One region of the Ramlibacter sp. 2FC genome, then DNA from elsewhere that is predicted to be linked to it. Evidence: predicted binding sites of a transcription regulator. Region 1 holds the regulator's gene; each other region holds the start of a gene.
The links. Region 1 encodes FNR, which switches genes on or off when oxygen is low (the NO sensors DNR and NnrR bind a similar motif). Its sites were predicted from a motif close to TTGATNNNNATCAA; they were not measured.
Positions count from the first base shown of each region.

Region 2: a site for FNR is predicted at 1,508-1,521, ahead of FFS10_RS14700 (fatty acid desaturase). Genes of this name have one in related genera too.
Region 3: a site for FNR is predicted at 1,633-1,646, ahead of FFS10_RS04720 (TraR/DksA family transcriptional regulator). Genes of this name have one in related genera too.

Region 1 is NZ_SCMM01000053.1:4,026-7,291, forward strand. It holds gene hemN (oxygen-independent coproporphyrinogen III oxidase) at 1-1,165, opposite strand, end outside; gene fnr (fumarate/nitrate reduction transcriptional regulator Fnr) at 1,345-2,064, shown strand; gene FFS10_RS18815 (hypothetical protein) at 2,101-2,394, opposite strand; gene FFS10_RS18820 (nitrogen fixation protein FixH) at 2,420-2,665, opposite strand; gene ccoG (cytochrome c oxidase accessory protein CcoG) at 2,675-3,266, opposite strand, start outside.
Region 2 is NZ_SCMM01000033.1:6,670-9,935, reverse strand. It holds gene pyk (pyruvate kinase) at 1-1,143, opposite strand, end outside; gene FFS10_RS14700 (fatty acid desaturase) at 1,646-2,731, shown strand; gene FFS10_RS14695 (phosphoglycerate kinase) at 2,804-3,266, opposite strand, start outside.
Region 3 is NZ_SCMM01000006.1:109,365-112,630, forward strand. It holds gene FFS10_RS04705 (copper chaperone PCu(A)C) at 1-408, opposite strand, end outside; gene FFS10_RS04710 (YcnI family copper-binding membrane protein) at 437-991, opposite strand; gene FFS10_RS04715 (DUF2946 domain-containing protein) at 1,129-1,482, opposite strand; gene FFS10_RS04720 (TraR/DksA family transcriptional regulator) at 1,705-2,079, shown strand; gene FFS10_RS04725 (hypothetical protein) at 2,118-2,570, shown strand; gene FFS10_RS04730 (VOC family protein) at 2,602-3,015, shown strand; gene FFS10_RS04735 (fumarylacetoacetate hydrolase family protein) at 3,034-3,266, opposite strand, start outside.

The DNA of each region.
Region 1 (3,266 bases):
ACATGATGGCCATGATCACGGCCCGGCGCACCAGGTCGTCGCGCGACAGGGCCAGGCCGCGCACCACGGGCAGACGCCCCTGGTCCAGCGCGTCGTAATACTCCTCCAGGGTCTTGGCGTTCTGGCTGTAGGTGGCGCCGACGCGGCCTATGGCCGACACGCCCAGGCCGATCAGGTCGCAGTCCGGCTGGGTGCTGTAGCCCTGGAAGTTGCGGTGCAGCCGGCCCTGGCGCTTGGCCACGGCCAGGGCGTCGCCCGGCAAGGCGAAATGGTCCATGCCCACGTAGACATAGCCGCCCTCGGGGAACACCGAGAGCGCGCTCGCCAGCATGGCCAGCTTGGCGGCCGGATGCGGCAACTCGGCCGCGAGGATGCGCCGCTGCGGCTTGAAGCGCTCGGGCAGGTGGGCGTAGGCATAGAGGGCGATGCGGTCGGGCCGCAATTGCACCACCTGGGCCAGGGTGCGATCGAAGGACTCGGGGGTCTGCTGGGGCAGGCCGTAGATCAGGTCCACGTTGACCGACTCGAAGTCCAGCCGGCGCGCGGCCTCGACCAGGGCGAACACCTGCTCGGCCGGCTGGATGCGGTGCACGGCCTTCTGCACCGCAGGGTCGAAGTCCTGCACGCCGAAGCTCAGGCGGTTGAAGCCCAGCTCGGCCAGCACGGCCAGGCGCGCCTCGTCGACCGTACGCGGGTCGATCTCGATCGAGTACTCGCCGCCCGGCGCCAGGTTGAAGCTGCGCCTGAGCATGGCCATCAGCTCGCGCAGCTCGGCGTCGCTCAGGAAGGTCGGGCTACCACCGCCCAGGTGCAGCTGGCTCAGGTTCTGCCCCACGCCCAGCTGCGCCGTGTGCAGGTCGATCTCGCGGCTCAGGTAGCGCAGGTAGGCCTCGCCGCGCTCGTGGTGCTTGGTGATGATCTTGTTGCAGGCGCAGTAGTAGCACAGCGACTCGCAGAACGGAACATGCACGTAGAGCGACAGCGGCAGCGCCATGGCCGCCGCGCCCGAGCGGCGCTGCACCAGCGCCTGGACATAGTCGGCCTCGCCGAAGGCCTCGACGAAGCGGTCGGCGGTCGGGTAGGAGGTGTAACGGGGCCCTGGCACGTCGTAGCGACGCAACAGCTCCGGCGTGATGACATGCCCCGTTGTATTGGTATCTTGCATGGTTCTTACTGTGCCGCCAGGTCGCTTCCGGTTCCTTGACATGGATCAACTTCCAGCCATGCGCTGCGAGCGACAATTTGAGGCATGTCAGAAAGGTTTTCCGCATGTCGGCCCGCCGGACGGCTCCGAAAGGGGTACCCTGCGAACCGTCCCTCGCGTCACCGCCCCGGATCCAACGCATGAACCCTCAAGCCATCAAAGTCGCCTGCTCCAACTGCAACCTGCGCGAGCTGTGCATGCCCATGGGCCTCAAGCCCGAGGAGCTGGACCGCATCGACGAGGTGGTGGCCACGCGCCGCAAGGTCAAGCGCGGGGCCATGCTGTTCTCCAACGGCGAGAAGTTCACGTCCCTGTACGCGATCCGCACCGGCTTCTTCAAGACCTGCATCGCCACCGAGGACGGACGCGACCAGGTCACGGGCTTCCAGATGGCCGGCGAGATCATCGGCCTCGATGGCATCGTGCACGACCACCACACCTGCGACGCGGTGGCGCTCGAGGATGCCGAGGTCTGCGTGATGCCCTTCGACCGCATCGAGGAGCTCTCGCGCGAGGTCACGGCACTGCAGAACCACGTGCACAAGATCATGAGCCGCGAGATCGTGCGCGAGCACGGCGTGATGCTGCTGCTGGGCAGCATGCGCGCCGAGGAGCGCCTGGCGGCCTTCCTGCTCAACCTGGTTCAGCGTCTGCATGCCCGCGGCTTCTCGCAGTCCGAGCTGATCCTGCGCATGACGCGCGAGGAGATCGGCAGCTACCTGGGCCTCAAGCTCGAGACCGTGAGCCGCACCTTCTCCAAGTTCGTCGAGGACGGCATCGTCGAGGTCAAGCAGCGCCATGTGCGCATCCTCGACACCGAGGCGCTCAAGCGCATCGTCAACAACCAGTCCTGCCAGTAAGGCGGGCTGCGCCCGCCCCTTCCGGCCCTCCAGACCTCAGCGGCAGCCTTCCTGCCTGGCACAGTCCTCGGGCCGTGCGTCCGGCGGCACCGGGCAGCGGTTCACCTCGAACGGCGAGAGCGAGAGCAGCGTGGTCAGCGCGCTCGAGGCCATGGTCATGAGCCAGAACACGAAGAAAGCCAGCGTGTAGACGCCCAGGCGCGACAACGCCAGCGGCTGGCCGAACCAGTGCAGGTCCTCGGGGTCGACCATGGCGAACACCAGCATCTCGAGCACGCCGGCCACCAGAAAGGCCGGCCAGGCGATCCACATCCAGCGTCTTGCGAGCATCTAGGCCTCCTTGTCGAGCCGGGCCTCAGGGCCGCGCCGCAGCCGGCTGGGCGGGCACGCCGGTGGCGGCATGGTTGCGCGCCTGCAGGGCCGGCGCCAGGGCGGCCTGCCCGGCCTGCTGGGCCGGCCCATGGCCGCCGATCACCGGGTCGGGCGTGCGCAGCGCCAGGAACAGGGTGACGAAGCCCGCCACCACCACGATGGCCGGTCCGGCGATCAGCAGCCAGACATGGCCGTGTTTCCACCAGGGTTGCGCTTGTCTGTCCTGCATGAGCACTCCTTACCTCGGAACCAGAAACACCGACTTCTCACTCACCTGCCCCGCGCCGTCCAGAGTCTTCACCTGGAACTGGATCGGGTGCGACCCGGCGGATGCCGCGCCGTAGGGCAGCTGCAGCCGCACCGGCAGCCACAGCGACTGGGTGGCCTCCACGGTCGCGCTGTCGCCGCTCACCACGGCGAGGCCGGGCAGGCCCTGGGCCGCGATGCTGAACTGCTGCTGGCGCTCGGTGGCGTTCATGATCTGCAGCCGGTAGACGTTCTCGATCCGCCCGCCGCTGACGATGCGCGCCAGCGCGGCGCGGTCGCGCACCACGTCGACCTTGAACGGCGTGCGCAGCCACAGGCTGGCCAGCAGGGCCAGGCTCACCGCGCCCAGGATGGCGGCATAGACCAGCACCCGCGGCCGGAAGACGCGGCGCAGCAGCTGCGCGCGCGTCCAGCCGCCGGCCACGGCGTTCTGCGTCGAATAGCGGATCAGCCCGCGCGGGTAGACCATCTTGTCCATCACGCTGTCGCAGACATCGACGCAGGCGGCGCAGCTGATGCATTCGTACTGCAGCCCCTTGCGGATGTCGATGCCGGTGGGGCAG
Region 2 (3,266 bases), on a different contig from region 1:
CGCCACGATGGCCTTGGCGTCCAGGTGGTGGGCGGTGAACAGCGCGCCCATGGCGATGGCCTGGTCGATGCGGCTGAAGGTCTGGCCGGTGAAGTCGGCGTCGATCTCCACATGCTCGGCCCCTTCGGCCGCCTCGCAGATCTTGGCCATCTCCTGCACCGTCTCCAGCGGGTACTTGCCGGCCGCGGTCTCGGCGCTCAGCATCACCGCGTCGGTGCCGTCGAGCACGGCGTTGGCCACGTCGCTGACCTCGGCGCGCGTGGGCACCGGGTTGGTGATCATGCTCTCCATCATCTGCGTGGCCGTGATCACCACCTTGTCGTGCACATGGGCCAGCTTGATCATGCGCTTTTGCAGCGCCGGCACGGCCGCGTTGCCGACCTCCACGGCCAGGTCGCCGCGCGCCACCATGATGCCGTCGCTGGCCTTGAGGATCTCCTCGAGCAGCGGAATCGCCTCGGCGCGCTCGATCTTGGCGATCAGGCCGGGCCGGTGGCCGTATTGCTCGGCGGCCACGTTGCACAGCTGGCGCGCCATGGCCATGTCGGTGGCGTTCTTGGGGAAGCTCACCGCCACGTAGTCGGCCTGGAAGCTCATCGCGGTCTTGATGTCCTCCATGTCCTTGGCCGTCAGCGCCGGCGCCGTCAGGCCGCCGCCCTGCTTGTTGATGCCCTTGTTGTTCGACAGCTCGCCACCGAGCTTGACCGTGGTGTGGACCTGCTCGCCACGCACCGCGTCCACCGTCAGCACGATCAGGCCGTCGTTGAGCAGCAGCATGTCGCCGGCCTTGACGTCGCGCGGCAGCTCCTTGTAGTCCAGGCCCACGCCGGTCAGGTCGCCCGGCTCGGCGCGCGAGGCGTCGAGCACGAACTTGGCGCCCGGCTCCAGCATCACCTTGCCCTCGGCGAACTTGCCGACGCGGATCTTGGGGCCCTGCAGGTCGGCCATGATGGCGACCTCGCGCCCAGCGCGCTGCGAGGCCTCGCGCACCAGGCGGGCGCGGTCGATGTGGTCCTGCGCCTTGCCGTGGCTGAAGTTGAGCCGCACCACGTTGACGCCGGCCCGGATCATGGCCTCCAGCAGGGCGGGGTCGCTCGACGCGGGGCCGAGGGTGGCGACGATTTTGGTGGCGCGACGTGGCATGGAAAGGGGTCTCCTGTAACTAAGTTCCGGATTCTCACACGGAAACGGTTACAGCCAGGGTACAGAACAAAGCCCCTGGCCGCGCCAAGGCATCGCCGCGGCGGCCGGCCGCAGACATGGCTGGGCCTGCCCCGCCCCGCACCCGGCCGGGCGCCAATGCCGCGAAAACGGCCCCGGGCCTGGCTCTGCGGCCCCAACCCGACCGCCCCGCCGGGCCGGATCGACGCCCCGGGAACCGGCCGCCCGCCGCCCATTCCATGTGAAATGGTCAAGGCTCTTGTCACCAAAGGCGCAGCGATCCTGCTCGTCACGGCCCGGGGCCGCATCGGCGCGGGCCGGCACGGGCCGGTCAATCGGCGCATGTTTGATCCTGGTCAGAGTCCATGGCCCCGCCCCCCGGTAGCATCCCCGGCATCACTTTCCGCCTCCGTCGCGCCGGCGCGCGGCCGCAGCTGCGGGGACATCCCGCGGCGCCACATCCCTTCCATCCGTACCGACCTTCATGATGCCGACCCTCGCCCCGATCCCGGCCGACCAGCCGCTGCCGCACCGCAAGACCCTGCGCGAATGGCTGATCCCCCTGTCCACCCGCACCACGGCCTGGGCCCTGCTGCTGCTGGCCTTCGACTACACGCTGCTGCTCGCCGCCTTCGCCGGCACGGTGCTGCTCCATGCTTGGTGGGCCAAGGCGCTGTGCGGCCTGGCCGCGGGCTTCGTGACCGGCCGCCTGTTCATCATCGGCCACGACGCCTGCCACCAGAGCCTGACGCCGCACCGCGGGCTCAACCGCTGGCTGGGCCGCATCGCCTTCCTGCCCTCGCTCACGCCCTACAGCCTGTGGGACGTGGGCCACAACGTGGTGCACCACGGCTACACCAACCTCAAGGGCGTGGACTTCGTCTGGGCGCCGCTCACGCGCGAGGAATACGCGGCGCTTCCGCCGCTGCAGCGCGGGCTCAACCGCCTCTATCGCAGCGGCTGGGCGCCCGGCCTCTACTACTTCGTCGAGATCTGGTGGAAGAAGATGTACTTCCCCAACCGCACGCAGATGCCCACGCGCCGCCCCATTTTCGTGAAGGACGGCCTGCTGGTCAGCGCCTTCGCCCTGCTCTGGGCCGGCGGCCTGGTGGCCGGCGCGCTGGCCGCCGGGCAGTCGCTGGCCCTGGTGCTGGCCACCGGCTTCGCCCTGCCCTTTTTGTTCTGGAACTCGATGATAGGCTTCGTGGTCTACGTGCACCACACCCATGTCAAGGTGTCCTGGCACGAGGACAAGGCCGCCTGGGCCAAGGCCCAGCCCTTCGTCTCGACCACCGTGCACCTGACCTTCCCGTTCAGGATAGGCGCGCTGCTGCACCACATCATGGAGCACACGGCGCACCACGTGGACATGAGCATTCCGCTCTACCGCCTCAAGCAAGCCCAGGCCCGGCTGGAGGAGCTGCTGCCCGCGCGCATCATCGTCCAGCCCTTCTCCTGGCGCTGGTACTTCGAGACCGCGCGCCAATGCAAGCTCTACGACTTCAGGCGCCGCTGCTGGACCGACTACCGCGGGCGGCCGACCAGCGCGCGGCGGCCGCAGATTGCGTAATCGCCAAGCCCAAGGACAAAGGGGCGGCGCCCGGCAGGCGCCGCCCCTTTCTTGCCTCGGCCCGACGGCCCGTCAGCCCGCGGCGCGCTTTTGCAGGATCTCGAAGGCCGGCAAGGTCTTGCCCTCCAGCACCTCGAGGAAGGCGCCGCCGCCGGTGGAGATGTAGCCGACCCGCTTGTCGATGCCGTACTTGGCAATCGCGGCCAGGGTGTCGCCGCCGCCGGCGATGCTGAAGGCCTGGGATTCGGCAATCGCCTGGGCAATCACCTTGGTGCCGTTCTCGAAGGCCGGGAACTCGAACACGCCCACCGGGCCGTTCCAGACGATGGTGCCGGCGGCCTTGAGCTGCTCGGCCAGGCGAGCCGCGGTGTGCGGGCCTATGTCCAGGATCAGGTCGTCGTCTTCGACTTCGGTGGCCAGCTTGACGCTGGCCGGCGCGTCGGCCGCGAACTGCTTGGCGCAGACCACGTCGGTCGGGATCGGCACCTCGGCGCCGCGCGCGCGCATGGCATCGATCACCGCCTTGGCCTCGCCC
Region 3 (3,266 bases), on a different contig from region 1:
CAGCTGGAGCTCGAGCTTGCTTTCCGCGCCGCGCGCGTCCTTGAACACCAGGGTCAGCGGCACCTGGCTGCCCTTGGGCAGGGCGGCCTTCAGGTTCAGCAACATGATGTGCAGGCCGCCGGACTTGAACTCCACGGTCTTGCCGGCCGGGATGTCGACGCCGGACAGGGCGCGCATGCGCATCACGTCGCCGTCCATCTTCATCTCGTGCACTTCCAGCTGCCCGGCCACCGGCGTCGAGCCGCCGACCAGGCGGATACCGCCCGGGGCGCTGATCTTCATGAAGGCGCCGGTGCTCTTCTGGCCCTGCACCGAGGCGCGGACCCAGGCGTCCCTGACCTCGATGGATTGCGCCAGCGCGGCACCGCCCAGCAGGCACAGGGCCAGGGCGACAAAACTGTTTTTCATGGGTTTCTCCAAAAGCGAGCGGATGGGTTTAGTGCGCATGATGGCCGACAGTTTCCGAGGGCAGGATGTCCAGCGCTGCGGCCGGCGACTTCAGGCCCTGGGTCGAGCTGCCGCTGGCCGGCAGCTGCGACCAGTCCAGGCTGCCTTTCTCGCAGGTCTGCAGCACCTTGAACCACAGGGTGCCGGCCTGCGCGGGCAGGGTGCCGCGCAGCACGAATTCGTCGAAATGCGCATCGGGCAGCCAGCTCTCGCGCGAGGCGGCGGTCCAGCTGATCTCGGCCACGTCCTCGCTGACCTGGCGGCCGTGGTCGTCGTAGGGGCTGGCCAGCTTTTCCCTGCGCAGGGACAGGGTCCAGCCGGGCTTGGGCATGGGCTTGGCGCCGCGGAAACCGGCCGGGATCAGCACCCGCACGGCCGTGGTCGGCGAGCCCGCGCAGCCGTGGCTGACGCGCAGGGCCGCCTTGTAGCCCTGGCCGGCCAGCGCCGCCGGCTCGTCGAGCACCACGTGGGAAAAGGCGCTGGCGCTGGCGGCCCAGAGGGCGACAAGGGTCGTGGACTTGAAGATCAAAGAAAAAAGGTTCATGAACAGGCTCTGAAAACGCGGGGGATCGCGCCTGCGCCCGGCCGGCCGCCCTCATGGGCTGGCGCGGCGGGTCCTTGGCGCGGCGACAGCGCGAGCGGCCGACTGGTACGGCACTCAGGCGCTGTGGATCAAGGCATTCAGAGCAGGGGCGGCCCGCGCGCGGGCAGGGGCGCGGCCGTGAGCCAGGCGATATGTGCCGCGGGAATGGCCTGCAGCACATGCGCCAGCGGCTGCGCCGGCTCGGCGCCCCCGCGCGCCAGGGGCGGCGGCGCACCGAGGTTGGCGCACAGCGGGCAGTCCAGCGTGAGGGCGGACGCCGGGGCCTCGCCGTCGCCGGGCTTGAGCACCAGCTTCATGCTGCCCGCGCCCGAGCAGACCAGCTCCAGGGACTGGGGCTGGACCAGCGGCGAAGCGATGGCCGCGCCCAGCGCCAGCGCGAACCACACCAGCACCAGGCGGGCGAGAAGGCGGGCGGAGCGCAGAGTCTGCATGGCCTCGATTATCGCCCAGCGCCCGCTTCGGGCCGATACGCGGCGGGCGAGGCCCCGGGCGCAAGAACGCGCGGGCAAAACCCCTGATTTTCCGCCGGAAACACCATCGGCGCCCAGCCGGGGGGCCGCGCCCCCGGGGATGCGCCCGGCTTGACCCTGGTCATGGACATGGCGCCGGCCTCGGCGCATCATGCGTACTTGCACAGACAAGGAGCCGACGCGATGGACAAGCAGCAAGCCGCCCCCTACCGCAAGCAGTTGCTGGACATGCGCGCCGGGCTGCTGGCCCAGATGGCCGAGCAGCGCGGCGGCGTGGTCGGCCGGGCCGAGGTGGCGGCCGAGCATTTCGGCCGTCCCGAGGACCCGCGAGCCCAGGCGGCGACCGAGCGCGAGCTGGCCTTCGCGATCGACGAGCACGAGACGGCCGAGCTGGCGGCCATCGACGCCGCGCTGGCCCGCATCGAGGCCGGCCACTACGGCCAGTGCACCGACTGCGGCGTGGACATTCCGACCGCCAGGCTGCACGCCGCGCCCGAGGCCTCGCGCTGCATCGTCTGCCAGGAGAAGGTCGAACACCGGCATGCCGGCAGCGCCTGAGCTGTGCGCCCGTCATCACCCACGACAAGGGGATCACCATGAGCACCTACCACGCCGTCGTCTGGATCGACCGCTCCGAAGCCCATGTCCTCATGTTCGACCGCGAGCATGTGGAAGCGCAGCGCATCGCCTCGCGCAGCCACCACAAGGCCAAGGGCGGGCATGTGGGCTCGCACGGGCTCAAGCACGGCCGCGGCGACAGCGCCAGCGGCAGCCACTCGCCCGCAGGCGGCCATGCCACGAGCGACGAGGATTTCTACCACGAGGTGGCGCAGGCCCTGGCCGGCGTGCGCGAGATCCTGGTCACCGGGCCGGCCCAGGCGAAGGACGAGTTCCACGCCCACTGCAAGCGCCACGACCCGGCCATCGACCAGGCCATCGTGGGCGTGCAGACCTGCGACCACCCGAGCGACGCCCAACTCGTGGCCATGGCGCGCCAGTACTTCCTCAAGTACGACCGCATGGCGGGCAACCCCGGCTCGCCGACCTGAGGCGGCGCACCCGGCTGCTATGCTTTGCGGCATGCGCAGCCTGTTCCACTTGGCCTTCAACGTCAGCGACCTCGAGGCCGCGCGCCGTTTCTACGGCGGCGTGCTGGGCTGCCAGGAAGGGCGCTCCACGGCCACCTGGGTCGACTTCGATTTCTTCGGCCACCAGATCTCGCTGCACCTGGGCGAACCGTTCAAGACCGCGCGCACCGGCCATGTGGGCGAGCACCTGGTGCCCATGCCGCATTTCGGCCTGATCCTGGAACTGCCGGACTGGCAGGCCATGGCCGAGCGCCTGCGTGCCGCAGGCACCGATTTCGTGCTGGCGCCCCAGGTGCGTTTCGAGGGCCAGCCCGGCGAGCAATGGACCATGTTTTTCCTCGACCCCTTCGGCAACCCGATCGAGGTCAAGGGTTTCCGCTCGCTGGACGCGGTCTACCAGCGCTGAAACCACGCCCGCAGGACCTTACTTCGCCACCGGCGCGGCGATCTCCTGGTCGATCGCGCCGAAGATGCTCTGGCCGTCCCGGCCCTTCATCTCGATGCGGATGGTGTCGCCCCACTTCATGAACTCGGTGCTCGGGCGGCCGTCCTGGATGGTCTCGATGCAGCGCTTTTCGGCGATGCAGCTGTAGCCCTTGGGCCACTCGGGGCGGCCGTTGACTTCCACGCCCTTGTTGCTGACGGTGCCCGAGCCGA